One region of the Pedobacter sp. AC464 genome, then DNA from elsewhere that is predicted to be linked to it. Evidence: riboswitches for the same ligand, from Rfam matches in the RefSeq annotation. Region 1 holds a riboswitch; each other region holds the start of a gene.
The links. Region 1 has a riboswitch for S-adenosylmethionine ahead of AC0IWT_RS03295 (O-acetylhomoserine aminocarboxypropyltransferase/cysteine synthase family protein). Riboswitches for the same ligand answer to the same signal wherever they lie in the genome.

Region 1 (10,525 bases):
GTACTGCGGTAAAACGCCGCCAACAATGTGCACTTCTGTTACAGGCTCATCATCATATTTTTTAACAATATCGAGCATTTGCTCCATTGTTAACGCCCAACCCTCTTCCTTCTGTTTAATTAAACGCGAATACGAGCAGAATTTACAATCGTAAACACAAAGGTTTGTAGGTTCGAGGTGGAAATTACGATTGAAATAAGTTTTATCGCCATGCTTTTCCTCTCTGATGAAATTAGCTAAAACGCCCAGATAACCAAGCTCAGCGTGTTCGTAGAGGTAAACACCCTCGTCAAAACTAATTCTGTTTCTATTTAGGACTTTGTGCGCAATATTTAATAGTTCAGTTGATAATGATGTATCAGCTAATATTTTTTCAACCTGCTCAGTTGTATTCATTCCTGATTTATTTTCGACAAAAATACGACATTGAGGCGATTCGAAAATCATTTTCTTGTAACAAACAGCCATGATGCCGGAGATTCGGTAACCTTAAACGCTAAATTCATCTGGTGCATAGTCCAGTTGACTTCAAATTTGCCGGATATCCGGACTTGTAAGGGCTACGATTAAATTGAGCGGAATCTTTAGGCATAAAAAAAGCACCTCTGTACAGAAGTGCTTTAATATTAATTGTGTTTGTTAATTTCTAATTTACCGCCGGAGAAAAACTTAACACAATGTTAGCCGTTTTACCGCCGAATTCAATTGGTGATTTCAGCACCATGTTGCCTTTAGATAGCTGAGAAAGCACCAAACGATAGCCTTCAGTTACATTCTTAGCTTTATCACCTTCAAAAATTTTCTTGAATTGAAAAGTCTCTTCAGCTGGTGTGGCGGACCAGTAAATGGTTTGCATTACAGCGCCACAAGCACTTGATGCAGGCAAAGTGTAAGAGCCATTTCCGCTATTTGTTAATTTCCAGGTACTGCCCTGAAAGCATTTGTAAGATTTTTCGCCAAATAAACCTTGAACAGCCTGATCTGGCAATCCTTCTAAAGTGATATTGTTCAAAACCCAGGTGCCTGTAACGGTACCCCTGCCACCACTAATGCCGCTTGCAGCATTTTTTGTAGACGAACAACTTTGTAACATTACCAAAGTAGAACACGCTATTGCGATAGCTATAAATAATCTTTTCATTTTTGTTTAATTTAATTTTCGGGAAACTGGTTACATAAATCTTGCCAAAACAATTACGAACCTTAAATTAGCGGCAAATTATTAAATTGCATTCCCTTTAACCCGACTAAAATTTTACCGATAATGAAACCCGAAACCCTTGCTATCCACGCGTCTAATATTGTAAAAAGTACCACTGGTGATGTTACCTCGCCAATAAATTTATCTACAACTTTTTTCCGCGATGAAAATGGAGGTTATCCCGGCGGACATATGTATAGTAGGGTGAGTAACCCAAATCGGTCTGCTTTAGAAAACACCGTTGCTAAACTTGAGTATGGAGCAGCTGCTGCCGCCTTCGCTTCTGGTAATAATTGTGGAATGAGTTTATTTCAGGCGCTAAAACCGGGAAGCCATATCATAGCACCCGATGATATGTACTGGGGCATTAAAAAGCAACTGCTTACCATTTTTAACGAAACGCTAGAATTTGATTTTGTCGACCAAACCAATCTTGCGTTAATCGAAGCAAGCATAAAACCCAACACAGCCTTAATTTGGATTGAAACGCCCTCTAACCCTTTATTAAAAGTTACGGATATTGAGGCAATTTCCAGCATTGCAAAATCCAGAAACATCACTTTGGCGTGCGACAGTACTTTTGCTTCGCCAGTTTTACAGAATCCAATTTTGCTCGGTGCAGACATTGTAATGCATAGCAGCACAAAATATTTGGGCGGCCATAGCGATATTTTAGGTGGGATTTTAGTCTCTGCCAAACAGGATGCACTTTGGGAAAAAATTATAAACGTTCAGCAAACGGGCGGTGCCGTGCCTTCGCCTTTCGATTGTTTTTTACTTTGCAGAAGCATAAAAACCCTCGCCTATCGTATGAAAGGCCATTGCGAAAATGGAAAACAAGTTGCGCAGTATTTAGCTAAGCATCCAAAAGTTGAAGCGGTGTTTTACCCCGGACTGGAAACCCACCCGCAACATGAAATCGCAAAAAAACAAATGAAAGATTTTGGTGGAATGATGTCTTTTTTGGTTAAAGGCGATGTAGAGGCTACCAGTAAAGTAGTAAATGGTGTGCAACTATTTGCGCAGGCCACAAGTTTGGGTGGTGTAGAAAGTTTAATCGAGCACCGTTTTTCAGTTGAGGGTCCTGATAGCAAAACACCAAAAAATCTTTTACGGATTTCAGTTGGGTTGGAACATCCAGATGATATAATCGCTGATTTGGAGCAGGCACTCGGATAGAATTTGCGTATGCGGATGAGCGCTAGTTAAGCTTGGGCATCCATAAATGCGTAATCGTGAATTGCAAGAGCGCACTTAGCGCACATACAGACAAGAATTTTTGTGTTTAAACCCGATTGTAGCGACAGCCCCCCGATTTTTTTTCGGGGCTATAGCAAAAAGCGGGACTGCAATTGCCTAAGAATTACAATCCCGCTCATTTCCAAAACCTATTTTGGATTACAAACCGTTACTAACTTTGCTGAGTAATTCGCATTTAATGGCTCGTTTGTTTGTGCCAATCGCTGTGAACCTGTATTTGCCGGGCACGCGATATCGCCTGCTGCATCATAAACCACTTTGTTTCCATTCGCTAACAATTCTTTGGGCACATAAACCTGTACCTTTGTAACAGAATACCCTGCAGGAAAATAGCGGACATAATAGCCATCAGGATGCTTTGTCCATATGCCGCTCGGTACATCGGCCCTTGGCGGCGCCATGCCGGCAATTATTGCATATCGTTCCATATCGGCATAGGTGTAATTACCGGAAGAAACCAGTTGGCGGATGTTATTTTCGGCCTCGAAAACGGCCTTGATGCCTGATGGAAGCTGGTCTTTGGCTTTCTCCATCACATCAAACGGTAAAACACCCAAGGCTCCACCTTCTAATTGTGTTAACTGCTTTGGTGTTAAAAGTTTTAGTGCTGTAAGTTTCACGGTTCCGGCGTAATCGGCAAATTTTGTTCGGGCTATAATTGTCCACAACAAAATCTGGATATCATGTTGCTCAACATCCGGATGCTTTTCAGCACTCTTCAAAATTGACACAACAATTTCTTCTTTCGGACCCAGCACTGGTGCAAACATGTATCCATCGCCTTTTGAAGGCGCATAAGTCCCTGCTTTTAAACAGTAACTTTTATTTGTCATTTCATAAAAGCCTTCGCAAAGTACAAAACCACCTTCAGGATTTTTTGGTAATAAATACAATGGTTGAAATTTAGCGTTCGTGTTAAAGTCTGGCATTTTTTCACCGTCGCGATTTACATCCTCGAATGAGGTTGTAATGGCTGCTGGTTGCTTTAAAAATTTATCGACACCAAGTGCTTTTGCGCCCTGGGCAGTGCCAACTTTTAATAATTTGTCTTTTAAACCGCCGAACTGTGCCTGAGCTGTTAACCCTGAAAACGTAACAAGCAGAGCTAATGAGATAGATTTGATTTTTTCCATAATGATTAGATAGGTGATACAAACATAAAATTTTTAAGGTTAACTTTATGTTAGTTCATTATAGGTTTGCTGGTTAAAATTAATTGAGCTGATTTACAAGTGGTTCATAAAAATTCAAAATTTAATTTTGTTGTTTAAAATATAATTCAGACATTTGAAATATTATTTGGTGTAAAGCAAATAAAAGTCAATTCTTAAATCGGATTGATTTATAAAGAAGTGGCGAGAGACTGGCTCAATGACCCACTGGCAACCCTCAGAGAGAGAAGGTGCCAATTCCTGACCGGCTAACATGGTGTTATACGGAGATATAAATTATAAAGATGAAAACATTTAATCTTCAATCGCAAGGCGAACAAAATCAAAACCTTGAACGGGTAGAATATTCTTCTATTTTATTGATTTGCAATGATATGCAAGCGATTACTTGTATGCGCTGTTGCATGCAGTAAGTTAAAAATCTTCCCTTTTTGTTTATTTTTTTTAAACTGGAAGGTCCCGGGAAATCGGGATACGCCCAAGCTAGCATATAGGTTTCTGTAATTAAAAGTTTAACGGATGCCTGTTAAATTAAATATTTTATCATTTAACATTCAATTAATAAGAAAATGTCAACTACATATAAATTTGAAACTTTACAACTACACGCTGGCCAGGAAATAGACCCAACTACAGGTTCAAGAGCCGTTCCAATCTACCAAACAACATCATACGGCTTTAAAAATGCAGAGCACGGCGCTAATCTATTTGCATTAAAGGAGTTTGGGAACATTTACACACGCTTAATGAACCCAACAACCGATGTATTTGAAAAAAGAATTGCGGCATTAGAAGGGGGAATTGCGGCTTTGGTGGTAGCATCTGGGCAGGCAGCCCAATTTATTGCGTTACACAATATACTAGAGGCTGGCGACAGTATCGTATCATCATCGCATATTTATGGTGGAACTTACAACCAGTTTAAAGTTGCCTTTAAACGTTTAGGCATACAGGTTGATTTTGCCAACCCGGATGTTCCGGATGAATTTGAACAAAGCATTACAGGAAAAACTAAAGCAATTTACCTGGAAACGATTGGCAATCCGGCATTTAGTGTTCCCGATTTTGAAAAGATTGCTGCAATTGCCAAGAAATATGATATCCCTTTAATTGTAGACAATACTTTTGGCGCTGGGGGATATTTATTTAAACCCCTTGAGCATGGCGCAAACATTGTGGTAGAATCTGCCACAAAATGGATTGGCGGACATGGAACAAGTATTGGAGGCGTTATTGTTGATGGTGGTAACTACAATTGGGGCAATGGCAAGTTTCCTCAATTTACAGAACCTGCTGAAGGTTACCATGGTTTGGTTTTTAATGATGTTTTTGGAATTGGCGGCCCGTTTGGAAACATTCAGTTTATAATCAGGGCTCGGGTTGAAGGCTTGCGGGATTTAGGGCCGGCGCTTTCACCGTTCAATTCATTTCTTTTATTACAAGGTTTAGAAACTTTATCACTTCGCGTACAGCGCCATGTAGATAATGCTTTGGAATTGGCCATCTGGTTGGAAAATCATCCTTTGGTTAAAGAGGTTCATTATCCGGGCCTGGCGAGCAGCAAATACAATAGCCTGGCTAAAAAGTATTTAAGCAATGGTTTCGGCGGAGTCTTGTCATTCGAATTAAATGGAACCAAAGAAAGTGCTACACAGGTTATTGATAATTTAAAACTGGTTTCACACCTGGCTAACGTGGGTGATGCGAAAACGCTGATCATTCAGCCATCGGCCACTACGCACCAACAGCTAAGTGATACCGAACAATTAGCCGCGGGCGTAAAGCCAAACGCTTTAAGGGTTTCTGTTGGTATAGAGCATATCGATGATATTAAGGCAGATTTCGAACAAGCGTTTGCATCCATTGGCGCTCAAAGAACCGTCGGAAGTTTGCAATCCTAAAATCAATTATTACGAGAATACATATTATAATGAGCACATCAGCTACTTACAGTTATCCCAAACAATTCAAGCTAGAAAACGGAAAAAAAATCCGGAATCTAAAAATTGCCTATCAAACTTTTGGAAAATTAAATGCCGCTAAAGATAATGTGATTTGGGTGTGCCATGCATTAACTGCAAATGCCGATGTTTTTGAATGGTGGGAAGGTTTGTTCGGCCAAAATGCTTTGTTTAACCCGAATGAGCACTTCATCGTTTGTGCAAACGTTCTAGGTTCTCACTATGGCACTACAAATCCATTGAGCACAAATCCGGTTACTGGTTCACCTTACTATTTATCATTCCCACAATTTACCATCCGCGATTTCGTTTCTGCGCATCAGGTGCTGGCTAGTTACCTGGGTATTGAGAACATCAGATTGCTCATTGGCGGTTCATTGGGCGGTCAGCAGGCAGTAGAATGGGGCATTATCGAACCTACCAGGATTGAAAATCTAATTCTGGTGGCAACCAATGCAGTGCATTCACCGTGGGGAATCGCCTTTAATGAAAGTCAGCGTTTGGCCATTACAACCGATAGAACTTTCTATGCCAATAAAAAAGATGGCGGTAGCAAAGGCCTAAAAACTGCAAGAAGTATAGCTCTTTTAAGCTACCGGACCTACCACGCATATAGCAGCACGCAAGTTGAAAGTGATAACGACAAAACGGACAATTTCAGGTCTTCGTCTTACCAAAATTATCAGGGTGAAAAACTGATAAATCGCTTTAATGCTTATAGTTACTATTATTTAACTAAAGCAATGGATAGCCATAATGTTGGCCGAAACAGAAAATCTATTGCGGAGGCACTAAAACTGATTAAAGCAAATACGCTGGTTATCGGCATTGAGAATGATTTTCTCTTCCCGATTTCAGAGCAGAAATACCTGGCAGATAATATTACAGATGCAGAATTTGCCACCATTCACTCGGAATACGGACATGATGGTTTTATAATTGAAACAAATGCTTTAACAAACATTATCGGAACGTTTATCAAAGAAAGCAGACATAAAAAAATTATTAAGCTACAACATACTGCCTGATGAGGTTGAGGTTTGGTTTCTGCATGGTTTATTTAATGACCTGAGGGGCGATAACTGATTATAGCCATAGAAAAGCACATTAAAAATTTGAATTTAAATTACCAACGGGTGTTTTCATAGCACTACAAAATAAAAAACATTTGAATGGCGAGTCTTCAGGCACTCAATTTTAATACCTGAGCCTCGCTACCTGATACAATAAAAATCATGAGTAAAAATTTAAAAATTGGATTATTTGGTTTCGGAGTTGTAGGCCAGGGTTTATTGGACATTATTCAAAGCCAAAACCTGAACCTCGAAATCGTTAAAATAGCAATTAAAGACCCGAGAAAGAAACGGACCCTCAATAAGGAATTGTTTACAACCGATAAAAACGAGATACTAAATAACCCTGAAATCAATACCATTGTGGAGTTGATAAATGATGCAGACGCTGCTTACGATATTGTGACTAGTGCATTAAAAAATGGTAAACACGTGGTTTCGGCCAATAAAAAAATGATTGCCACGCGTTTGAAAGAACTGGTAGAACTGCAACAGCAACACGGAACGTCGTTACTCTATGAAGGGGCTGTTTGCGGAAGTATTCCTATAATCAGAAACCTGGAAGAATATTATGACAATGAGCTTTTCCATGCATTGAGCGGTATTTTCAATGGTTCTTCAAATTACATCTTATCAAAAATTTTCAACGAAAACCAAAGTTATGATGCTGCTTTAAAAGAGGCCCAAGACCTGGGTTTTGCCGAAACTGACCCTATTTTAGATGTTGGAGGTTACGATCCGAAATACAAACTGGCCATTGCAACGGCCCATGCGTATGGTTTGTTTGTTAATCCAGATGCCATCTTAAATATCGGTATTCAAAATTTATCTCAACACGATATTAAATATGCTCGCGAGAAAAACTTCAAAATTAAGCTTGTACCAACAGCAAGAAAGGTAAATACGAAGGATGTAGTAACTTATGTTTTACCAAAATTAGTGGCGAAAGACGATTTCCTATACAATGTTGAAAACGAATATAACGCAGTAACCGTTCAGGCTGCTTTCGCCGATAAGCAATTCTTTTTTGGCAAAGGTGCCGGTGGCCATCCAACTGGCGCAGCTGTGCTTTCTGATATTGCTGCCCTGCGTTACGATTATCGTTATGAGTATAAAAAATACCATTCCGAAAATGGTGTAAAGCATACGGAAGACATTCTATTGGAAATTTACCTGCGTTACAGCGATGAAGATTTAATAAGCCTTTTGGCTTTTGACAATATTAGCGAGCGTTATGCCGCAAGTGAATACAAGTATGTAATTGGTACTGTAAAATTGCATAATCTTATTACCAACCGAGATTTGCTTTTAGAAAAAGATGTTTTTTTAGCCTACACAGGCAGGCAAATATACAGGCAGGAACAAGTTGCCGAGAACGTTTACGCAGCAGAATTAGCTGCACTTTAAAAATTTTTAAGGTTAATTTTTTTATTTGTTTTGTTGTTAAGCACAAAGGTCGGAGCGATTCCGACCTTTTGCGTTAGTTGCCTTCTTTAATGTATTTCTCAATAATTACCCTGTCGATTCCCTCCTTTTCAACCTGCTCTAAACCAGTTTGCGTTAAAGTATCATTTGCGAAAGTCAGCTTAAAATTAAAAGATTTGCCTTCCCAGTTTTTATTCTTATAATATTGAAGTTGTTCGGTATAATCATTACCCGTTAGCTTATAAGTGCCACCTCCTGCATCAAAGCCCGAGCTGTCCTTCGGATTTTTGTTATGTTTAAGAAAAGCAAAGTGCGTTTCGTTAATAATCTTAATCATGCTAAAATCCATGGGATAACTGGTCGTTCGTCCTGACTTTTTATCGTTAATTGTTCCTGAAATTAATTTCCAGGTACCCTGAATGGCTGGCTGATTCTCTGCTTCCTGATGACTTTTGTTTTTGCATGAAAACAAAAATACAACCGCAATAAAAATTAAACATTTTGACTTCATATTCCTAAATTAAATTATCCCCGGCCTGCCATCTCCATTAATTTCTTTGCCAAATCTTTTCCAAGATAACCATCAATTATGGCATGTACAAGGTATAGAATGGGCATCATCAGGATGGCAACAATAAATTTATAAGTGTAATTAACAAGGCCAATGGCCGCAACCATTTGCCAGCTGTAATGGTATTGCGGATTTAGGTAAAAGGCAATAAAAATTACCACAAAGCTATCAATTAGCTGAGATACAACTGTAGAACCGGTTGCCCGCAACCAAAGCGACTTCTCGCCCGTTATCTTTTTAATTTTGTGAAAGATTAAAACATCGGCAAGTTGCCCAACAATGAAGGCGATAATTGAGCCAACGATAATCCACATGCCCTGGCCAAAAATACCGGCGAAAGCATTATTCATATTTAAGTCTTCGCCATTAATGCTTTGATGAACCCAAAAATCGGCAGCGCTCAAATGCATGGAACCCCAAACCACTAAAAATGCGAAAGCAATTAAAATGGAGGTCATGATAGACAAAAACCGAACTTGTTTAACACCAAAATACTCGTTGATAATATCCGTCATGATGAAGATAATTGGCCAGGTTAGCACGCCTGCAGACATTACAAACGAGAGATTAGGGACGCCAAACAGGTTAATATCGAACTTCTTAAAACCAAGCGTTTCTTCAACGCTGAATAATTTAACACCAATAAATTCTGATAGTATTGCATTTGCCACAAAAAAACTCCCCAGAACGAGAAGTAAACGGCTTTCTTTAGTTTTAAAAGTCATAGACCATAAATCTAAAGATAAATCGAATCAGATTTACTTTTTAAGCATTAAATTTTAAAAACGTTACTTTTTACAATCCTTCAACCTTAAAAATAGTTTAAGAACTTAAATCTCCCAATCTTTGCGACTTCAAAAAAAAAGGGTATTCTTCATGGCCAAAAAACAGCACTTCTATCTTATATTAATTTTGGGTTCTTTAGCGGCGCTTGGACCATTCTCTATCGACATGTATTTACCGGGTTTTGTTGATATTGCAAAAGATTTAAAAAGTACCGAATCCACTGTAGCTTTGTCGTTATCTAGTTTTTTTATTGGTATTTCTGCCGGTCAATTGCTTTATGGTCCTTTGCTGGATAAATACGGCCGTAAAAAGCCACTGTATTTCGGTTTGGTGCTTTACATCTTTGCTTCTTTTTTATGTTTAGCAGTTACCGATGTTAACCAGCTAATTATTTTGCGTTTTGTACAGGCAATTGGCAGTTGCGCAACTGCAGTTGCATCGGTAGCAATGGTTAGAGATTTATTTTCTGTAGATGAGAGTCCGAAAGTATTTGCATCGCTCATGCTTGTTATTGCCGTTTCGCCGATGCTTGCCCCCACTGCCGGCGGTTATTTAATTTCAGCTTTAGGCTGGAAATATGTATTTGTCTTTTTAGGCATTATGGCCATTTTGATGTTACTGGCTTCAGTTTTTAAACTTCCGGAAAGCTATAAACCAGATCCAAACTATTCGCTGAAACCGAAGCCGATTTTAAAAAGCTTCTTAAGTGTTTTGAAAGAACCGCAATTTTCAACCTATGCATTAATCAGTTCTATTACTTTCTCCGGTTTATTTGCGTATGTTTCTTCATCGCCACAGGTTTTTATGAAAATTTATGAAGTGAGCAAAACTGGTTACGGCTGGATTTTCGCGTTACTATCAGTCGCTTTTATCGGCTCAAGTCAGTTAAACAGTTTAATTTTAAGGTGGTTTGGCAGCAAGAAAATCGTTACCTGGGCTTTACTGGCTCAATGTGCATTTAGTTTGCTATTTTTAGTTTTCGCATTAAACGATTGGCTTAATCTTTATTCTACAATCGGTTTTATCGCATTATTTCTTTCTTGCCTGGGCTTTATTAACCCAAATGCAGCGGCTTT
Region 2 (10,525 bases), 820 kb from region 1:
AGTTTTTCATTTTCTTAAGAGTTAAAATTTAATGTTTAGGTTTAGTCCGTAACTGCGTGTGGTTGGGTTAGAAAGGCTTTCCAAGCCTTGGCCATTACCTGTGTTAAACGCTACTTCAGGGTCTATATCCTCAACATTTTTATGGATAATCCAAAGGTTTCGGCCGACAAGTGATACCGAAACGCCTTGCAGATTTAAAGGCTTTAACCATTTTGTTGGCAGGTTGTAACTCAGTTTTACCTCACGAAGTTTTACATAAGACGCATCGAAAATATTGGCTTCATCTATCGTTCTGAACGATTTATAATATTGTTGTGCAGGCAGTATTTTTTCATTTTTCTTACCATCAGCGCTCACGCCATCAAAAATAATACCGTCGTCGTAAACGGTTACGCCCGCCGGCGCAGTTCCCGTAAGCCGAACGGTTCCATTTGCTTTAACATTGCCAGGGTAATAATAGGAAATGCCACCATATTCTGCGGCCCTTCCAGGCAAGGTAGAGGCCAAAACGCCCGTATATGTTCCGGTAGCATATGTTCCGTTGTAAATTGATCCTCCAAAACTGGCATCAACCAAAACACCTAAGCTGAAAGCCTTGTAGCTAAAAGTATTGTAAATCCCACCAATCCAGTCGGGCGTATATTTTCCCAAAACCCTTTTGGTTGGATCGGCTTGTGGTGCTCCGGTTGCGTTTACAACGATATTTCCATTCGCATCTCTTAAAAAAGCATTTCCGTAAAGTGTTCCATAGGGTTGGCCAACAGCCGCGATAACCTGTGCCGAGTTAGAGGCAATTACATAATTCTGCAACAATCCGGCTGCATCCAACTCAACAACTTTACTCCGGTTTGCGGCATAATTTACATCGATATCCCATGTAAATTGCTTTTTAACGGGTGTTAGCCCCAACTGAACCTCAATCCCTTTGTTGTTAATTTTACCTGCATTTAAAAGTTTAGAACGAAACCCGGTTGCAGGACTAACATCAACACTTAAAATCTGGTCATAGCTATTTGTGTTGTATAAACTCAAATCTAAGCGTACTCTTTTCTTGAAAAACACCGCTTCGGCGCCTAGTTCGGTTGAGGTTGTTGTTTCGGGTTTGAGGTCTGGATTTAAATCCGTCGCAGAAGTTGTAAGTTGAGGACTTGAACCAAACGGTGCGCCAAAAACGTAGGTATTTACCGAGCGGTAAGGGTCGGCATCTTTACCAACCTTAGACCAGCCACCGCGAATTTTCGCATAATCTAAAAATGCGCCCTTAATATCGAAAGCCTCCGTAAGCACCAAACTTCCGTTAAAAGAAGGATAAAAGTAAGAACGGTTTTGAGCGGCCAATGTAGACGACCAATCGTTACGGGCGGTTATGTTGGCGAAAAGGTAGTTTCTAAATCCAACCTGTGCTGAGGCGTAAACGCTGTATGACTTTAGTTTGCTATAATTATTCGACGAAATTAACGGATCGCGGGAGTTGCTGAGCGAATACAAACCTGCAACAGCCAATCTTGGTGCGCTCTGGTCGTTTTGCTCTATGTATCGCGAGCGAATGTTACTTCCCAGCAAGCCTTCCAGAGAAAAATCAGAATTTAACTGCTTGTTTAAATTTAATGTGGCGTCGGTATTGTTCTCGTTTACGGTAAAACCATTTTCTGTATAGGAACCAAATGGCGTTCCGTTTGTACCATAAGCAACTCTAATTTTGCGTCTGTCGTTATAATAATCGGTACCTGAACGAAAATTAAATTCCAGTCCGTCGATAATTTTATAGTTTAAACCAAGACTCCCAATTAATCGGTTTCTGGCTTGCGAAACCGTATTTTCATATGCAACCCAATACGGATTGCTGTAGTAACTATTGTTCCAGTTAAAAGTATTACCATTTTCATCAAGGTAATTTTTTAGTTGATTGATGTCTACCTGGCGGCCAAACCAGGTAAACTGCAACATAGTACTCGTAGATCTGGAGCCGCCGGTTCCCGGAAGGTTATCGGCAGAAAGTTTGCTGTAATTGGCATTTGCCGTAATACTTAATTTTGGTGTTAACTTTAAGGTTGTATTTAAGGAGAAGTTGTTTTTCCCCTGACCGGAATTTGGAATTACACCAACCTGTTTAAGGTTATTATACGAAAGGCGATAATCGAATTTTTCGGAAGCATCAGCTATCGCGATGCCATTATTTAGTGCATAGCCGGTTTCAAAAAAATCTCTAACGTTATCAGGATGCGCCTCGAATGGCACTGCAACGCCTTTAGAAAAAAACTGGGGAATTAACTGTCCGTTAAGTTTTGGCCCCCAACTTTCGTCAACGCCGTCATTTACGCCTCCGCCCTTTCCATCAACATAACTAAACTTACCTTCAGAGCCCTGGCCAAATGCATTTTGATAATTTGGCAATGTTGCAATTGTTTCAATTACAGCGTTTGAGTTAAGTGTAATTCCGATTCCCTTTTTCGATTTTCCGGTTTTCGTCTTTATCAAGATAACACCTGCAGCGGCCCTTGAGCCATAAAGTGCTGCAGCATTAGGTCCTTTTAACACACTTATCGACTCGATGTTGTCGGCGTTTATATCCGAAATCGCATTTGCATAATCTCTGGCACCGCCTGAATTTAGCTGGGAATTATCAACCGGAACACCATCAACAACGAACAGTGGCTGGTTATTCCCCGAAATTGAGGTTTCACCACGAATGACTACTCTTGAGGAACCCATATCGCCCTGACTGTTTGTTACCCGCACACCAGCAACTTTTCCTGCGAGGGCGTTAACTAAATTTGATTCTTTTGCTTCTGCTAAATCCTGGCCTTTCAATTCCTGAACGGCATAACCTAATGATTTTTTTTGCCTGGAAATACCAAGCGCAGTTACCACAACTTCATCAAGTGCATTCTCACTGGCTTGAAGTGTTATGGAGAGTTGACCAGCATTCTTATTTACCTGTACCTCTTGGGTTTGGAAGCCAATGTAGGAGAAAACTAAAGTATTTTTATCGGCTGCGCTGATGGAGAAATTTCCCTTCACATCAGTAGCAACCACCGCCTTGGTTTCTTTAACCAAAACAGATACACCAGGAATACTTTCACCATCGGCCGACCTAACCGTTCCGGTTACATTTAAATTTTGAGCCAGAAGCTTTTGTGATAAAAAGAGCAGCAGTATTGTAATAGGGAGTTTAAATTTTTTAAACATAAAAGTTAATTAATGATTGATTAAAAAGAGTAAAAATTGGGCAAAGCAATTCCACGATGGTTAAAAACCTCCTTTTTTTTATGTTTAAAACATAAGATTTGGATGCCTCTTAGAAGCCTGAAAACACTTAAATATTTACAGGCATACACATTCGGAAAAACCGGCAGTGCATAAAATAACGTGAATGGTTAAGATTTTTTTCGTTTGTTTTTTCCATGTGATTGATTTTTTGTGAAAACAACTTATCAAAAAAGCTTCTCGAAAGAAAGCACTTCGTAAATCAGATCGCTCCACATAAATCGTAGAAAAAGCATTATACTGACTTAACTACCCGGCTAAATTGCCGGATGGAATTAGCACCATTTCTATTTTACCAGACGGTTGCTAAGGCTTCAAAGGGCCATTCCCTCCACCTTTCTTGATAAGTAATTTTAAAATAACTTCGGCAAAGATATAACTAATTATATTTACTCTATAGTTTTTATAGATTTTTTTATAAATATTTTTTCTTTGAAAAATACATGGGTATATTTGTCGACCGATTTAGTAGATTAAGTTGTCCCAAATGAAAAAAAAGATATTATATATTGCTTTAGCAATTGCCACAGTAAATTTCTCAGCCGTGTATGCTCAAACAAGTTTGGCATCTAGCGAAACAAAAACCAATAGAAAAAATAGTAAACAACCAGCAGCCTTTGCCGCAGAAGGTAACTGGCGGGGCGTGTTTAAAATAAAAGAAGGTCTTGAAATACCTTTCAATTTTGAAATTACGGAGCAAGCCGGTGTAAAAAAAATGTATTTCCGCAATGCCGAAGAGCGTTTTGAAGGCGGAACTGTAGTACAAAACGGAGATTCCATTTTTGTTAAGTTGGATCAGTTTGATAACGAGCTTGCTTTAGGTATAGAAAACAACAAGCTGAGTGGAATTTTGAGAAAACAAAACGGTTCTGCCCGGGCTACACAGGTTTTTGCAGAAAAGAAAAACTACCGCTTCGATACAAATGGAAAGGCCGCAGCAGCAGATTTTTCGGGCAGTTACGACGTTGTTTTTAAATCTCCGGATGGAAAAGAAGAAAAAACCGTTGGTCTGTTTAAGCAAACCGGAAATAAGCTAACCGGAACATTTTTAAGAATAACCGGCGATTCTCGCTATCTGGAAGGTGTTGTAGAAGGAAATGATTTTCAGTTATCAAGTTTTATTGGCTCCTCGCCTTCTTATTACAAAGGAACATTTAATCAAAACGGAACGCTAAACGGTGAGATTTTAGGTTTGAGAGGTTCACAGCCTTTTACAGGAATCAAAAATAAGGATGCAGCGCTTCCGGATGCTTACAAACTTACCTACCTAAAAGATGGTTATAAAACGCTCGATTTTTCTTTGCCAGATGTGAATGGAAAGAAAATTTCCTTAAAAGACGAGAAATACAAAAACAAGGTTGTTGTACTAACCATTACAGGCAGCTGGTGCCCGAATTGTATCGACGAAGCTGGTTTTATTGCACCATGGTATAAAGAAAATAAGAAGCGTGGCGTTGAGGTAATTGCTTTACACTATGAAAGACAGACTGATACCGACTATGTAAAAAAGGCACTTACCAATTTCAGAAACAGGTTTGGCATCGAGTATGATCAGGTTATTGCTGGCAAGGCCGATAAGCAGGCCGTGGCAGAATCATTACCAGCGCTGAATTCTTTCTTATCTTTCCCTACAACAATTATTATTGACAAAGCCGGAAATGTTGCGCAAATACATACCGGTTATAACGGACCAGCAACGGGAAAATATTACGATGAGTTTGTTAAAGAGTTTAACGAGGAAATAAATAGCCTGTTGGCAAAATAAAAATAGTGTTTACAAAGCAAAGGCATTTCAAATTGAAATGCCTTTGCTTTGTATTTATAACTTAAACTATCCTCGTGAAATTGATGTTAACCTTTGCTTTGCAAGCCCTGCCTCGCCATTTTAATGATTTCTCGGCTTGCTCTAAAAATGACGGTTCAAGTTTAATCCAATTAAATTTTTAGGCAAGATGGTGATGTAAATCCTCGATTTTTTCACAGCCAACCTGGTCCATTACCTGCTTCAGTTGCGTTTTTAAAATGCCAATGGTGTGGCTGCCACCATCGTGTCCTAAAGCGCCAACGCCGTACATAAAGGTACGGCCAAGAAACGTAAAATCGGCACCTGCTGCAATCGTTCGGGCAACATCCGGACCAGAACGAATTCCGCTATCCATCATTACTGTTAATTTATCTCTAAATTTAGGTGCTATCTGTGTAAGTGGTTTAATCGCCGATTGACCAGCATCGAGTTGTCTGCCTCCATGATTGGAAACAATAATTCCATCTAGTCCTAACTGTACAGCCATCTGCGCATCTTCCTCTGTGGCCACGCCTTTTAAAACTAATTTACCTTTCCATTTATCTCGAATCGTAGAAATTCTTTCTGCATTTAACCTGCCCGAAAAAGTTTTGTTCATATAAAGCCCCAGCTGTTTCATATTCAAACCTTTTGGCATATATGGCTTCATTGTTTCGAAAGCGGGTTGTCCGTGAAAGAGCGTTCGTAAAGCCCACTCAGGTCGGCCACAGATTTGCAGCATATTTCTAAGCGACATTTTCGGCGGCATAGCCAATCCGTTTCGGATGTCGCGGGGCCGAAAACCAAAACTTGGAACATCGCAAAGAATAACAAGTACCTTACAACCCGAAGCTTCTGCCCTATCAATAATATCGTCTTTAATTACATTTTCTGCAGGATGATACAACTGATACCAGGCATTTCCTTGTGTAATTTCCATAATGCGCTCGATAGAGGACGTGCTAACCGTGCTTAAGATGAATGGAATGTTGTGTTCAAAAGCAGCTTTTGCTAAAATTTCTGGTGCATTAGGCCAAATTAGTCCTTGCAAACCAACCGGCGCAATACCGAATGGCGCATCGTAAGTATGCCCGAAAAGGTTAGTTTTTAAAGAGGTTTCTTTAAAGTTTCTGATGTAAAACGGCAGTAATTCCAAAGCCCTGATTTCATCAGTATTGCGAAATAAGTTAACATCCTCGTTGCAACCGCCATCGAGGTATTCGAAAGCAAATCTTGGAATTTTAGATTTAGCTTTGTTTCTCAAATCATCAATCGATGGATAATTAGCATTATATTTCCAGCTCATTTGTGTTTATTTTAGAATTGCATACTGCGTTGTATCGCAGAATAATATTTTAATTGAATAATATCGCTTGGGGGCGGGTTTTTATTCCAGGAATCGTGAATAGATAAGGCCGTTCCGATTGCTGTTGCCTGAGAAACTGAAGAAGCATAAACCTCGATGTCAGGAATTGACGTGGCGAGAAGGTGCATATAAATTGCATTTTTACCAAAACCACCATCCACAAAAATTCTTTTAACGCCTTGATTAAGAACAAGTTTTAAGGAGTATATCTGCTGCTTCACCAAATCGAAAATTAACTGATGATAAGCTTCCTCGGCAGTTTGAAATGTATTGAGATCTCTTTCTACAAAAGCCGATTGCTCTGAAAATTCTGTCTGCGGAGTCTGATTTTCAGGGATTTTGTTTGCCAGCCGCAATATCATCCCCGGATTAAACTGCAAATGTTTAAACAAATAAGCAGCTCGGTCAAAGTGTTCGGCGATGCGTTTTAATTGTATTTCGTGTTCATAACCGGCAAAAATTCTCGATGCTTTTACCGCTTTTCCTTTAAAATGCATGTAACAAAGGCAATCCTGTTTCAGTTCTTTTTCAGTTAAAACTTGCTGATTGAAGGGGTTTAAACTTATGCACCAGGTTCCGGTAGAAAGCAAAATAAACGGGACGGAAAAATTTGCCAGATATGGTATCAAAGCTGCCGAACTATCGTGCAAACCAACTCCAACCTGAAAATCGCGGTCCGCATATTTCGCATCCATGACCGCATCGGCAGGCGTATAAATTCCAAATTTTGCTGTCAATCCTTCATCCTCAACCCATTTGTGATACTCGTTTTTACCAAAATCCCAAAGCTGGGTATGGCAACCAATGCTGGTGATATCTGCTACTGCTTTTCCGGTGATGAGAAAGCTTAAATATTGCGGCAAGTGCAAAGCAAACTTAACCTTCGCAAAAATTTCGGGTTTTTCTTTCTTAAGGCGATACAATTGCATTCCCGAATTTAAACTGCCTAAAATCGGAGAAGCAGTTTCTAACGAAATCTTCGCTTCGCCTCCATATTTGGAATAAAACTCGGTTTTTAAGTCTTCAGGATAAGCTTTTAGATAGTTATAAAGTGGTGTTAAAGGCATGCCATCTTCATCAAGATAAACGAAACTGGCGCCGTAGGTTGAAAAACTTATGGCTTTTACCTCATATTCCTTCAACTGCATAACCTGATTTAAAGAATCGAAAACAGATGAACGGAGACTTTCAAGATTTTCGCAAGCTTCGCCATCTTCATCTTTAGTTTCTACAAAACGAGCCGAACGCTCATACACGATGTTATAATTTTCATCGATCAGAAACAGTTTTTTGTTTGTTTTTCCTACATCAAATATCGCAGCTACGGCTTTTGGCATTTTTTCCTCCCTAATTATAAACCAGTTGCAACTGTATCCAAGCCACGGGCTTTAACCAAATTGTGGCGAACATCAAGCTCGCGATATAAATTAATCGGCGATAAGGCGGCATTCGCTCTTAACCTTGCCTCGGCAATCAATGGGCGCAAATCGCTACGAAATGTATTCTGTAAAATTTCCTGAGCTTTGGCAACATCATTATTCTCCTGCGCAGCATTTAGTGCTTTTCTATCAACCAACAATGCCTGGGCATAAGCAATCATAATTGCTTCTACAGATTGCAACAAATCTTCCAATGGATCTTTAACATTGTGTGAAGCGTCTATCATCCAGCCCAAATCTTTCGCATGGTTCATTCCTTTCGCGTCCATGCCTTCAACCAATTCATTAAAAATCAGGAAAAGTTGGTAAGGTTTAATGCTTCCTGCCGTTAGGTCATCATCTCCATATTTAGAATCATTGAAGTGGAAACCACCAAGCTTGCCTTCCATTAAAAGCAACGCCACAATTTGTTCAATATTTGCATTTGGTAAGTGGTGACCTAAATCTACCAAAGTGAAGGCCTTTTTTCCAAGTTTAGATGCGTAGAGGAGCGATTGCCCCCAATCCCCTACCGTGGTTGAATAAAAATTAGGTTCGAAAGCCTTATATTCTACAAACATTTTCCAATCTTCTGGCAATGCCGAATAAATTTCCTGCAAACTCTCCAAGGTGTTTTCAAAAGCCTTACGAAAATTGAGTTGACCCGGAAAGCATGAACCATCAGCGAGCCAAACCGTTAATGCATCAGAACCTAAAGCAATGCCCTGTTTAATTACTTCAACATTGTGCTCTATGGCTTGCCTTCTTATTTCTTTATTTACGTTCTGTAGTGAACCGAATTTGTAACTGTGTGTGCTTCCCGACTGGTCTTGAAAAGTGTTCGAGTTCATGGCATCGAATTTTAGGCCGTAGCCTGATGCCAGTTTTCTCAGAGACTCCGCATTTTGCGGAATATCCCAGGGAATGTGTAAGGAGATTGCGCCACTTCCGCCATTTAAGGCATGAAGCAATCCAACATCTTCAATTTTTTCTTCAATGGTTCTGGGCTCACCGCCTGTTATTGCAAAACGCCCAAAGCGGGTTCCTCCGGTGCCCAAAGCCCAACTTGGGATGGCAATCTGAAAATCGACAAGTTTTTGAATAACATTTTCTAAATCAACGTGAGACCATTCTTCTTTCAAAAAACTAAGCTTACGCTGATGAGAAGTTAGATGGGCGTCGTTATGTTGCTCTATTTGATGCTGCTCGATATTCATGAATGTATTTGGTTTAGCAGCCTGTAAAAACAGGCTGAGGTTAGGTAATATATATTTTTTTCGTGAAAAAGACACTTAGCTTTTAAAGTTATTTCGGCCCGCAATGAGCTACGGGCCTTCGCGAAACAACTTACTAAAACTATCTTAATTAACGTACAAATGCCATGGCTACGCCGCCATCAACGTTTAAAACATTGCCGGTAGATTTTTGCAGCAAGCCACCAACAAAGGCAAAACATGCGTTGGCTATATCATCAGGCAGAATAATTTGATTTAATAGCGTTCGTTTTGCATAATAGGCCGGTAACTCGGCAACCGTAACACCGTACGCTTTAGCACGACCTTCGGCCCAGCCGCCAGCCCAAATGTTGCTATCGCTAATTACAGCATCCGGGTTTACCACATTAACACGGATATTATCTGCGCCTAATTCTGCAGCATTTAATCTGCTTAGATGCAGCTGCGCTGCTTTTGCACTGCCATAACCTGCGTTATTTGGCCCGCTAACCAGCGCATTTTTACTAACAATATTAATGATATCGCCGCCAATACCTTGCTTTTGCATTGTACTTGTTGCAGCCTGCGTTATAAAAAACTGACCCTTAACCAAAACATCATACAACAAATCCCAATCTTGTTCGGTATGGTCGCCAATTGTTTTCGAAATTGATAAACCTGCGTTGTTAACTACAATATCAATACCCCCGAAAGCCAAAGCAGCAGCACCAAAAGCAGCATTAATATCTTGCTGACTGGTTACATTCAACACTACGGTGCTGTAAGAGTCTTTGCCGAATTGGGCATCGAATTCATGTGCAGCAGCGTCTAAACGTTCTGCATTCATATCATTCAAAATGACAACGCCACCTTCGGCAACAAATTTTTTGGCAATTGCTTTACCAATTCCACCTGCACTACCTGTAATTAAGGCGATTTTTCCTGTTAATGGCTTTGGTTTAGGCATGCGCTGAAGTTTTGCTTCCTCTAACAACCAGTATTCTATGTTAAATGCTTCCTGATGCGGTAACGATGTATACTCAGAAATTGCCTCTGCACCTTTCATAACGTTAATTGCATTAATGTAGAATTCTGCAGCAACTCTGGCCGTTTGTTTATCTTTAGAAAAGGTAAACATGCCGATACCAGGATATAGAATTACAACCGGATTGGTATCACGTATTGCAGGACTGTTAGTGTGTTTGCAAGTTTCGTAGTAATCGGTATACATTGCCCGGTAAGCTTCAAAAGCAGGCGTTAAAGTTTCTTTCAGGGTTTGCGTATCCGACAAATCCGCATCTGCTGCTAAATTCAAAACCAGCGGACTTATTTTAGTACGCAAAAAATGGTCAGGACAACTCGTACCCATTGGCGCTAAACGATTCAAATCGTTTGAGTTGATGAACTCCAAAACCCGTACATCATCAGTAAAATGACCAATCATGTGCTGTTTTGAAGAACATAGACCACGAAGCAC
Region 3 (10,525 bases), on a different contig from region 1:
ATTGGTACTGGCGGCAGCATGCTTAAAAAAGTTGGTACCGAAGCACGTATCGAAATCGAGAAGTTTTTAGATACAAAAGTGTTTCTCGAAATGTTTGTAAAAGTAATTCCCGATTGGAGAAGTAAAAAGAACTACCTAAAAAGTTTCGGTTACGATAATTAACCGTACCTTTGCAGCCCGAAATAAATCGGTTAGTAGTTGATAGTCAATGGCTGATAGCCTAATTAGTTTAAGCAGCTTGCTGAACATCCAGACCGTTAACTATAAGCCATTAACTATCAATTAAGACACACCATGAGTAACATTATAGCCATCGTAGGCAGGCCAAACGTAGGCAAGAGCACACTTTTTAACAGATTAACCGAAAGCCGTAAAGCTATTGTAGATGACTTAAGTGGCGTAACCCGCGACAGGCATTACGGTACAGCCGAATGGACCGACAGGCAGTTTACCGTGATTGATACAGGTGGCTATGTTGCGAATTCTGAAGATGTTTATGAAGCGGCAATCAGGGAGCAGGTAATGATTGCCATAGAAGAAGCCAGCGTGCTTATTTTTATGGTTGACGTAACTACCGGCATTACCGATTTAGATGATGACATTGCGCAGGTTCTTCGCAGAAGCAATAAACCAGTGTTTGTTACCGCAAATAAAGTTGATAATACAGCGTTACATAGCGAGATAAGCACTTTTTACGGATTTGGCTTAGGTGAGGTTTTCCCGCTTTCGTCAATGACTGGCTCCGGAACTGGCGAATTACTTGACGAAGTAGTTAAACATTTCGAAGATATTCCGGAAGAAGAAAACCAGTTGCCAAAAATAACCATTGCTGGTCGGCCGAATGTTGGTAAATCATCTTTAGTTAATGCCTTAATTGGTAAAGAGCGTAATATTGTAACGGCAAATGCTGGCACAACCCGCGATTCGATTAAAATTCATTACAACCAGTTCGGGCATGAATTTATGTTAATTGATACAGCCGGGCTGCGTAAGAAAACCAAGGTTAAAGAAAACCTCGAATTTTATTCGGTAATGCGTACCATAAAGGCTTTAGAAGAAGCCGATGTTGTTGTTTTGATGATTGATGCGCAGGAAGGTATCGAAAGCCAGGATATAAATATTTTCCACCTTGCCGAAAAAAACAAAAAAGGTATTGTTATTTTGGTAAATAAGTGGGATTTGATTGAGAAGAATACGCAAACCATGAAGGCTTTCGAAGAGCAGATTCAGGAACGTATTCGCCCTTTTACCGATGTACCGATTGTTTTTACTTCGGTTTTGAACAAACAGCGGATTTTTAAAGCTATTGAGGCTGCGCTCGAGGTTTATAAGAACCGTAGCAAGAAAATACCTACGTCAAAATTAAACGATGTGATGTTGCCTTTAATTGAGAAATTTCCACCGCCGGCATTAAAAGGAAAGCACATCAAAATAAAATACATCACCCAAATTAATGCTACTTCGCCAATGTTCGCGTTTTTCTGCAACTTGCCTCAGTACATTAAGGATCCGTATAAGCGTTTCATAGAAAATAAGCTTAGAGAGAATTTTGATTTCTCGGGTGCGCCGATTCAGATTTATTTCAGACAGAAGTAAGCCGGATTAAAATTTATAATATTCAGAAAAGCAGGGTTCGCATTCCATCGGAGAAAGCAGCCCTGCTTTTTGCTAAAATCTTTTTGCGATTTGTCAGTATGAACCCGTTGCAAACTTCATCAAAAAGTATTTCCGCTTCAATCAGGTTTAAATAATTTAAAATCGTAATCCTTATCTTCGCACAATGCAAATCGAGGTTAAAAACAGCCAAATTTCAGATATAGAACTCATTTTCGAGTTTTACGATATCGCAGTTGCTCATCAAAAAAAAGTTTTTAATAAGCATTGGCAAGGTTTCAGCAGCGCATTAATTGAAACAGAAATTTCAGAGAACAGGCAGTATAAGATTCTGGTAGATGGTGCCGCGGCCTGTATCTTTGCGGTCACTTTCAACGATAAATTGATTTGGGGCAACAAAGATCAGGATTCAATTTACATCCATCGTATTGTAACACATCCAAAATTTCGAGGTCTTGCTTTTGTAAAGGAAATTATTAAATGGGCAAAAGCATTTTCCCTTAATAATGGCATTAAGTTTATCAGAATGGATACCTGGGCCGACAATGAAAAGTTATTAGAATATTATACTGGCTGCGGTTTTAACTATGTTGGTGTTGCTGTTATGGAAAAAACAGAAGGCCTGCCAAAACATTATGAAGGCATAAGTTTAAGTCTGTTTGAAATCGAAGTTTAATTATTGAAGGTCTAATTTCCAGGTAAACATACCCTCACCTTCAGCAATTTTTACAAAATTATTTTTTTCCAGTATAGCGTACGATGCCACATTATCAACCGCTGTTGATGCTGTAATTATTTTCACGCCTTCTTGTTGCTTCGCCCATTCAATTATTCTGGCAACTGCTTCGGTCATAAATCCTTTTCCCCTAAACGCTTCATAGGTGCCGTAACCAATTTCTATTTCGCCGTTCGCATCCGGTTCGCCAACAAAACATAAATCGCCAATCAGTTTTTTATCCGCTTTTGAAATCAATGCCCACAAAGTATTGTACAGGTAGTTTTTGTCCTTATTGTGCACATTGGGTAAAATTGTCTGCTCCAAAGCCTCTTTCAACTCAGTAGAAATCTTCTTTTCAGAAGGAAGCAATTGCAATTCTTGCTCGAGCGAATTATCATTAGCAATATATTTTAAAAGTTGGTTGTGTGTAAGCGGGTGAAGTATGAGTCTTTCCGTTTCTATCATGTTTAAGTTCGAATTTGGGAGGATAGATTTTCGAGTTTCCAAATCCCGCAGGTTGAATTAATAAGAGCTAAAATTACTGCAAATCAGCAATTACTGTAGGTTTGCAAGTGCTTGCTTTACCGCATTGTCATTCTGATTGGCGGCACGGTAATAACCAACATCGCCAAGGTAGTATCTGCATAGAAGTGCTTTCAAGTCGTTAAGTATCACTGTTTTGGAATTATACAGCTGAAAGCGGTCTAACGGCACATTTTTCCGTTGCAGAAAGCCGATAAAATCTTTAAAGTCCGTGTCGTTTAAGTTAAATACATTAATATTTTGTTCGATGTAAGCACCGGTATATTTACTTGTGAGTACATTAAATACGTAATCGGAAAGGACTCTTTTACTAACTAACGAACTGTAAAATTTGTTGTAACCCATTGTATCCAGCTTCACAAAAACGTCGGGCTGTATGCCACCACTTGTTTTAGGTTTTCTGGGCTGCGACAAATTTATTCCCCCGTTTTTTTCTACAGAATCTCTGAAAGATGTTAAGTCGCCGGTTAGTTCTCCATCTGTCATTCTTTCATCTAATTCATGTTTGTACGCATCGTAACCTTTTTTATAAGATTTTTGGATGCTTTTTCCGGATGGAGTATAATATCTGGCAATTGTTAAGTTTAAGGCAGAACCATCTTCAAAAGAGAATTGTTCCTGTACAAGCCCTTTACCAAAAGAACGGCGGCCAACAATTATTCCGCGACCTAAATCCTGTATTGCGCCGGCAACAATTTCGCTTGCCGAAGCTGTATTTTCATTTATTAAAATAGCAAGTTTTCCTTGTTGAAAGGCTCCGGTGCCGGTCGAGAAATAATCTGTACGTGGTTCATGCTTACCCTGCGTGTAAACAATAAGTTTGTTTTCTGGCAAAAACTGATCGGCGAGGCCTGTGGCGGCACTAAAGTAACCTCCGCCGTTATCCCGTAAATCGAGGATAAGTTTTTTCATTCCTCTTGCCTTCAAGCTTGCTGCAGCACTAGAAAAATCACTGTCGGTATTTGCGCCAAATTTGCTGATGCGTACATAGCCGGTTTCTGGATTAATCATGTAAGCGGCATCGATACTGCTAATATTTACTTTGCCTCTTGTTACCATTACGCGGTTAGGCAACTGGCTTCCGCTGTGCATTAAAAGTACGTTTACACCGCTGCCTGCTTTACCTCTAAAACGGCCGCTGAGTTGGTCTTTAGGTAATTTGCGGCCACTAACAACTGCTGTATCAATACTTAAAATCTTATCGCCGAGTTTTATACCAGCCTGATAAGCAGGTCCGTCTTTAATAACGCCGGTAACCATCATGGTATCGTTTAGCATATAATATTCAATGCCTACACCTTCAAAGTTACCCTCCAAATCATTTTGCATGTCTTGAGCATTAGCCGGCGGGAGGTAAACGCTGTGCGGATCCAGCTGATGCAGAACACTGTCTATAGGCAAATTTTGTAACGAATCAGTATTGATATCATCTACGTAGTTGCCATTGATAATATGAAGAATTTCGTCGAGCTTGTCAGAATTTTTTGCAGTTAAGGCCGGACTTCTCTCAACGCCAAATCCCTGGTCTTTAATAAATTTTATACCCAAAAACATCCCGACTATCAAAATTAATGAATAGCTCAAAGCAATCAGGATGTTATTGCGGGTATTTTTTTTCATCGACGTTGTGCAAATTTATGAAAATTAGCGGGTTGATTAATTTTTTAACTGCTTTTTATCGTCTTTTGTTTCTAATATTTAACAATTATTAACGCAGCAAAATTCAGGTATCGATATTTTTGGATTTTTAGGGTAGATTTTAAAAAGAAATTACCGAATTTTATCAAAATTAAAATTATGGACAGAGTTACTGAGCACGAATCCAATTATAACAACATAGAGAAAATGTCTGTTTTGGAAGTGCTGCAAGGCATAAATAATGAAGATAAAACTGTTGCTTTTGCAGTTGAAAAATGTTTGCCTCAGATTGAAAAACTTACATCGGCAGTTGCCGAAAGAATGAAAAAAGGTGGGCGTTTGTTTTATATTGGTGCGGGTACCAGCGGCCGTTTAGGTGTTGTGGATGCATCTGAATGTCCGCCAACTTATGGCGTTCCTTTCGATTGGGTTGTGGGTATTATTGCGGGTGGAGATACAGCGATTAGAAAAGCTGTAGAATTTGCAGAAGATGATGCCGAACAAGCCTGGAAAGATTTGCAGGAATTCAACATTAATGAAAAAGACTGCCTGGTTGGCTTAGCGGCTTCAGGCACAACGCCGTACGTAATTGGCGGCTTAAATACGGCCCGCAAAATTGGCGTTTTAACCGGCTGCATTGTTTGTAATACAGGTGGGCCGATAGCGGCAGAATCTGATTTCCCTGTTGAAGTTGTAGTTGGCCCGGAGTTTATTACCGGCTCTACCAGAATGAAATCAGGAACAGCGCAAAAATTGGTTTTAAATATGCTGAGTACCACAGTTATGGTTCAGCTGGGCCGTGTGGTTGGCAATAAAATGGTTGATATGCAGTTAACCAATAATAAGCTTGTAGATCGCGGAACGCAAATGGTAGCCGATGAATTGAACATTGAATATGAAAATGCTGCAGATTTACTGAACCGTTATGGAAGCGTTCGCAAGGCGGTAGAAGCGGGGCAAAAGTAACCTTATTAGGGAAAGATTAGGTGATAAATTTATAATGATTGGGTTATAAAATTGTTCAATAAGTGTACGCACATAAGCCCGAATTTTATTGGCCGGTTGTGAATACGATTCGCTCAATTAAAACTTTTTCATGCAAAAATCACTTATTCAATAAAGATAGAAAATGCACGAAATAGAGCCTTATTACCAGTGGAGAGATGAATACATTTCGGCAGAAGACGATCGTTCACCTTTCTACAATACCGAGTATTCTGAATTATATTTCGATAAACAGATATATAATTTTTTGTTACATCCACAGTGGGATGAATTTGGCTCTAATACACTTTACATGAAAGTGCTTTTTACCGATTACGACAGGAGCTATGCTGTTATCGAATTTATCGGGGAATGGAACGACGCCATTAACAACGATATAATGCTTTTGAAGCGGGACATTCTGGAACTGATGATGGATGAAGGCATCAATAAATTTATCCTGATAGGTGAAAATATTTTAAATTTCCACGCTTCAGATGATAGCTATTACGAAGAATGGTTTCAGGAAGTTGAAGACGGCTGGATTGTTGGGGTAAACTTTCAGGAACATGTAATAAGAGAGTTTAAGGAAAACAGTATCGATTATTACATTAACTTTGGAGGTGCCTTCGATAATATGCCCTGGCGCACTTTGAAACCACTTCAATTCTTTAAAAAAGTTGAAGAATTGCTGACAAAAAGATTGAATTAAAATATTTATTTTTATATAATTTAAATACACAAAACAAAAATGGATCAACAAAATTATCAATATCAGGACAACAGTGTTTTCGTACAAGAAGGCTCTGTTTCCAAAAAATTCTTTGCAAATGTCTTTTTATGGATGTTTGTAGCATTGAGTTTATCAACTGTGGCTGCTTATCTTTTCGGCACTAACGAACAGTTAATGCAGTACCTAATGACTATCAATCCAGAAACCGGAAAAGTTGGAATGTCCATCTTCGGCTACGTTGCCATGTTTGCACCGCTTGGGTTGGTTTTGCTAATGGGCTTTGGTTTAAGCAGACTATCTTTACCGGCTTTAGTAGGTGTTTTTGTACTTTATTCAGTGCTAACAGGTATAAGCTTAAGCTTTATTTTGCTTGCATATACTTCAGGGTCGGTTGTGAGCTGTTTCGCAGGTGCAGCAGGTATTTTTGGTATTATGGCGATAATGGGCTACACTACAAACATCGATTTGAGTAAGTTCGGCCCGATTTTGATGGTGGGCGTAATCGGTTTGGTAATAGCAAGCGTGGTAAACATGTTTATTCAAAGCGAGCAGTTTAGTTTGATAATGGCTTTCATTGGTATAGCAATCTTTACTGCTTTAACTGCTTATGATGTTCAAAAAATTAAGCGTATTGGCGAAGGAATTGAGGCTAGTGGCGAACAAGTATTAGCTGTAGAGTCGAAAAAAATGGCAATCGTAGCCGCGTTGTCTTTATACCTTGATTTCTTGAACATATTCCTTTTCTTACTTCGCATTTTTGGAAGTAGAAAATAAGTCTAACACAAAACAATATTCTTTAGGCCATGCAACTTTGCGTGGCCTTTGTAATTTTATTTGGTTGCTAAACGATAATTTTTGGAATTGATGTTGCTTTGTTGCATTTTTGTACGCTTATTAAGAAAGACGGAGGGATTAGACCCAACGATGTCTTAGCAACCTGTGCCAACAAGGTGCTAAATTCTAATCTCAGCAGTAGCGAGAGAAGATAAGTTTTGGAAGGTAATTAATTGCCAACTTTTTAAATAAGCTTTTTTTGGTACTTAGTATATAATCTAGGGTATTTTTCGATAAATTCCAGATTGCATATTGGGTCGAAACGTAGTTACATCTCGTGTCGAATGTATTGATACTCGATACTAACTACTAAATACTAGTATGAGCATTAGAGAAGAATTAGAAAAGCGTATTTTGGTGATTGATGGTGCGATGGGCACTATGATTCAGCGCTATACTTTAACCGAAGAAGATTTTCGGGGCGAACGGTTTAAAAACCATCCCTGTGATGTAAAGGGCAACAATGATTTGCTTAACATTACCCGCCCCGATATTATTAAAGCCATACATTTAGAGTACCTTGATGCTGGCGCAGATATTATCGAAACAAACACCTTCAGTACGCAACGCATTTCCATGGCCGATTACCAGATGGAAGATCTATCCTACGAAATGAGTTTCGAGGGTGCTCGTGTTGCTAAACAGGCGGTCGAAGAATTTATGGCAGCAAATCCGGACAGGAAATGCTTTGTTGCTGGTGCAATTGGCCCAACGAACCGCACCCTTTCTATGTCGCCAAATGTAAACGACCCTGGTTTTAGAGCTGTTTATTTCGACGAATTGGAAGCTGCCTATTACGAGCAGGTTCGTGGTTTGGTAGATGGCGGTTCTGATGTGCTGCTAATTGAAACCATTTTCGATACCCTAAACGCTAAGGTGGCTATAGTTGCCATTAAAAAATACGAAGAGGTAATTGGTCGAAAACTCGAAATTATGATTTCGGGAACCATTACCGATGCGTCAGGGAGAACACTTTCCGGACAAACAGCTGAAGCTTTTTTAAACTCTGTAATGCATGCAAAACCCTTAAGTATTGGTTTTAACTGCGCACTTGGGGCCAAAGAAATGCGCCCCCATATTGAAGAACTGGCTGCTAAGGCAGGATGTTATGTATCAGCTTATCCAAATGCCGGCTTGCCAAACGAGTTTGGTGCTTACGATGAACAACCCCACGAAACTGCCCATCTTGTTGATGATTTTATAGCCTCTGGATTTGTGAACATTGTTGGCGGTTGCTGCGGCACCACGCCAGACCATATTGGCTGTATTGCTGCAAACGCCCGTAAGGCATCGCCAAGAAAAATACCCAAAATTGAGCCTTTCATGCGTTTAAGCGGTTTAGAGCCCGTTACCATAACACCTGAAAGTATTTTTGTAAACATCGGCGAAAGAACAAACATAACAGGTTCGCCAAAATTCTCGAAACTGATTTTAGGTGGCGATTATGAGGCCGCCCTTGCTGTTGCCTTGCAGCAGGTTGAAGGTGGCGCCCAGGTTATCGACGTAAACATGGATGAGGGAATGCTCGACTCGGAAGCTGCGATGACTAAATTCCTGAACCTAATTGCTTCCGAACCTGATATTGCAAAGCTGCCTATTATGGTCGATTCGTCTAAATGGTCGGTAATTGAGAATGGGTTAAAGTGCCTGCAGGGCAAAGGAATTGTAAATTCCATTTCATTAAAGGAGGGCGAAGATAAATTTCGCGAAAGTGCCCGCAAAATTATGCAATATGGTGCTGCCGTTGTTGTAATGGCTTTCGATGAGCAGGGCCAGGCAGATAATTACGAGCGCAGAAAAGAAATTTGCAAAAGAAGTTATGATATTTTGGTACACGAAATTGGCTTCCCTGCAGAGGATATTATTTTTGACCCAAACATATTAACTGTAGCAACAGGTTTAGAGGAGCATAATAACTACGCTGTCGATTTCATAAATGCAACCCGGTGGATAAAAGAAAACCTCCCTCACGCTAAAGTAAGTGGTGGCGTTTCAAATATTTCGTTTTCTTTTAGAGGTAACAATGTCGTCCGCGAAGCGATGCACTCCGCATTTCTTTACCATGCCATCCAGGCGGGTTTAGATATGGGCATTGTAAATGCAGGTATGCTCGAAGTTTACCAGGAGATTCCGCCAGAACTTTTAGAACGTGTAGAAGATGTGCTTTTAAATCGCAGGGAAGATGCAACCGAGCGATTGGTTGAGTACGCCGAAACCGTAAAATCCAAAGGAAAAGAGATTGTTAAAGATGAAGAGTGGCGAAAGGCTCCGGTAGAGGAAAGATTATCCCATGCCTTGGTTAAAGGTATTGTTGAATATCTGGATGATGATGTCGAAGAGGCACGTCAGAAATATCCCCGGCCAATTCAGGTTATTGAAGGTCCGCTGATGGATGGAATGAACATTGTCGGCGACTTGTTCGGAGCTGGAAAAATGTTCCTGCCTCAGGTTGTAAAGTCGGCCCGGGTGATGAAAAAAGCGGTGGCTTACCTGCTGCCCTTCATTGAGCAGGAGAAGCTAGATAATCCTGATCAAGACCAGAATTCATCAGCAGGAAGAGTTTTGATGGCAACTGTTAAAGGTGATGTTCATGATATTGGGAAAAATATTGTGGGCGTTGTGCTCGCCTGTAACAACTTTGAAATTGTAGATATGGGCGTGATGGTTCCGGCACAGGAAATCATCAAAAAAGCCAAAGAAATAAATGCAGATATTATTGGCCTTAGTGGCTTAATTACGCCTTCTTTAGATGAAATGGTTCATTTCGCGAAAGAAATGGAGCGGGAGGGATTTACGATTCCATTGATAATTGGTGGCGCAACAACATCGCGTATACATGCGGCCGTTAAGGTTGCTCCTAATTATTCTGGTCCGGCGATACACGTTTTAGATGCATCTCGTAGCGTAACGGTTTGCAGCACTTTGATGAATCCTGAAACAAAAGATGATTATGTTGCTGGCATTAAAGCTGAGTATGAAAAAGCACGCGAAGCACATTTGAATAAGCGTTCTGATAAACGCTTTAAAACCTTGGAAGAAGCAAGGACTAATAAATTTAAGATAGACTTTAAGCCAGACTTACCCGTGCCTGAATTTATTGGCACGAGAGTTTTTGATAACTATTCATTGGAAGAACTGGTTCCGTATATCGATTGGACACCATTTTTCCACACCTGGGAACTTCGGGGCAGCTACCCAAAGATTTTTGAGGATAAGAATGTTGGCGACGAAGCTAGAAAGCTTTTTGATGATGCGCAGCTTTTGCTGAAACGGATTTTAGATGAAAAATTGCTAACCGCAAGAGGCGTAATCGGTTTTTGGCCGGCAAATGCGGTAGGAGATGATATCGAGCTGCGGGTGTCCGATTACGATGCGCAAGGCCAGCAAATTTCTGGTGCCGAAGGGCAATCGGTTAAAATACATACCCTCCGTCAGCAGGCCGAAAAAGTCGACGGACAGCC

Region 2: another riboswitch for S-adenosylmethionine. It lies ahead of AC0IWT_RS06885 (SusC/RagA family TonB-linked outer membrane protein); the one in region 1 lies ahead of AC0IWT_RS03295 (O-acetylhomoserine aminocarboxypropyltransferase/cysteine synthase family protein).
Region 3: another riboswitch for S-adenosylmethionine. It lies ahead of metH (methionine synthase); the one in region 1 lies ahead of AC0IWT_RS03295 (O-acetylhomoserine aminocarboxypropyltransferase/cysteine synthase family protein).

Annotation. Positions count from the first base shown of each region.
Region 1 is NZ_CEEDBV010000001.1:777,082-787,606, reverse strand. Features, by position in the region: gene mqnE (aminofutalosine synthase MqnE) at 1-396, opposite strand, end outside; gene AC0IWT_RS03310 (hypothetical protein) at 647-1,141, opposite strand; gene AC0IWT_RS03305 (trans-sulfuration enzyme family protein) at 1,265-2,380, shown strand; gene AC0IWT_RS03300 (hypothetical protein) at 2,590-3,594, opposite strand; SAM riboswitch class I at 3,801-3,911, shown strand; gene AC0IWT_RS03295 (O-acetylhomoserine aminocarboxypropyltransferase/cysteine synthase family protein) at 4,203-5,534, shown strand; gene AC0IWT_RS03290 (homoserine O-acetyltransferase family protein) at 5,564-6,622, shown strand; gene AC0IWT_RS03285 (homoserine dehydrogenase) at 6,830-8,074, shown strand; gene AC0IWT_RS03280 (hypothetical protein) at 8,148-8,603, opposite strand; gene AC0IWT_RS03275 (queuosine precursor transporter) at 8,618-9,388, opposite strand; gene AC0IWT_RS03270 (multidrug effflux MFS transporter) at 9,540-10,525, shown strand, end outside.
Region 2 is NZ_CEEDBV010000001.1:1,592,928-1,603,452, forward strand. Features, by position in the region: gene AC0IWT_RS06880 (SusD/RagB family nutrient-binding outer membrane lipoprotein) at 1-10, opposite strand, end outside; gene AC0IWT_RS06885 (SusC/RagA family TonB-linked outer membrane protein) at 22-3,189, opposite strand; SAM riboswitch class I at 3,510-3,617, opposite strand; gene AC0IWT_RS06890 (peroxiredoxin family protein) at 3,755-5,032, shown strand; gene AC0IWT_RS06895 (alpha-hydroxy acid oxidase) at 5,211-6,356, opposite strand; gene AC0IWT_RS06900 (FGGY-family carbohydrate kinase) at 6,368-7,753, opposite strand; gene AC0IWT_RS06905 (sugar isomerase) at 7,768-9,051, opposite strand; gene AC0IWT_RS06910 (bifunctional aldolase/short-chain dehydrogenase) at 9,200-10,525, opposite strand, start outside.
Region 3 is NZ_CEEDBV010000002.1:892,560-903,084, reverse strand. Features, by position in the region: gene era (GTPase Era) at 1-162, shown strand, start outside; gene der (ribosome biogenesis GTPase Der) at 295-1,596, shown strand; gene AC0IWT_RS14670 (GNAT family N-acetyltransferase) at 1,781-2,290, shown strand; gene AC0IWT_RS14665 (GNAT family N-acetyltransferase) at 2,291-2,797, opposite strand; gene AC0IWT_RS14660 (S41 family peptidase) at 2,888-4,495, opposite strand; gene murQ (N-acetylmuramic acid 6-phosphate etherase) at 4,673-5,479, shown strand; gene AC0IWT_RS14650 (hypothetical protein) at 5,643-6,209, shown strand; gene AC0IWT_RS14645 (Bax inhibitor-1/YccA family protein) at 6,249-7,004, shown strand; SAM riboswitch class I at 7,119-7,222, shown strand; gene metH (methionine synthase) at 7,386-10,525, shown strand, end outside.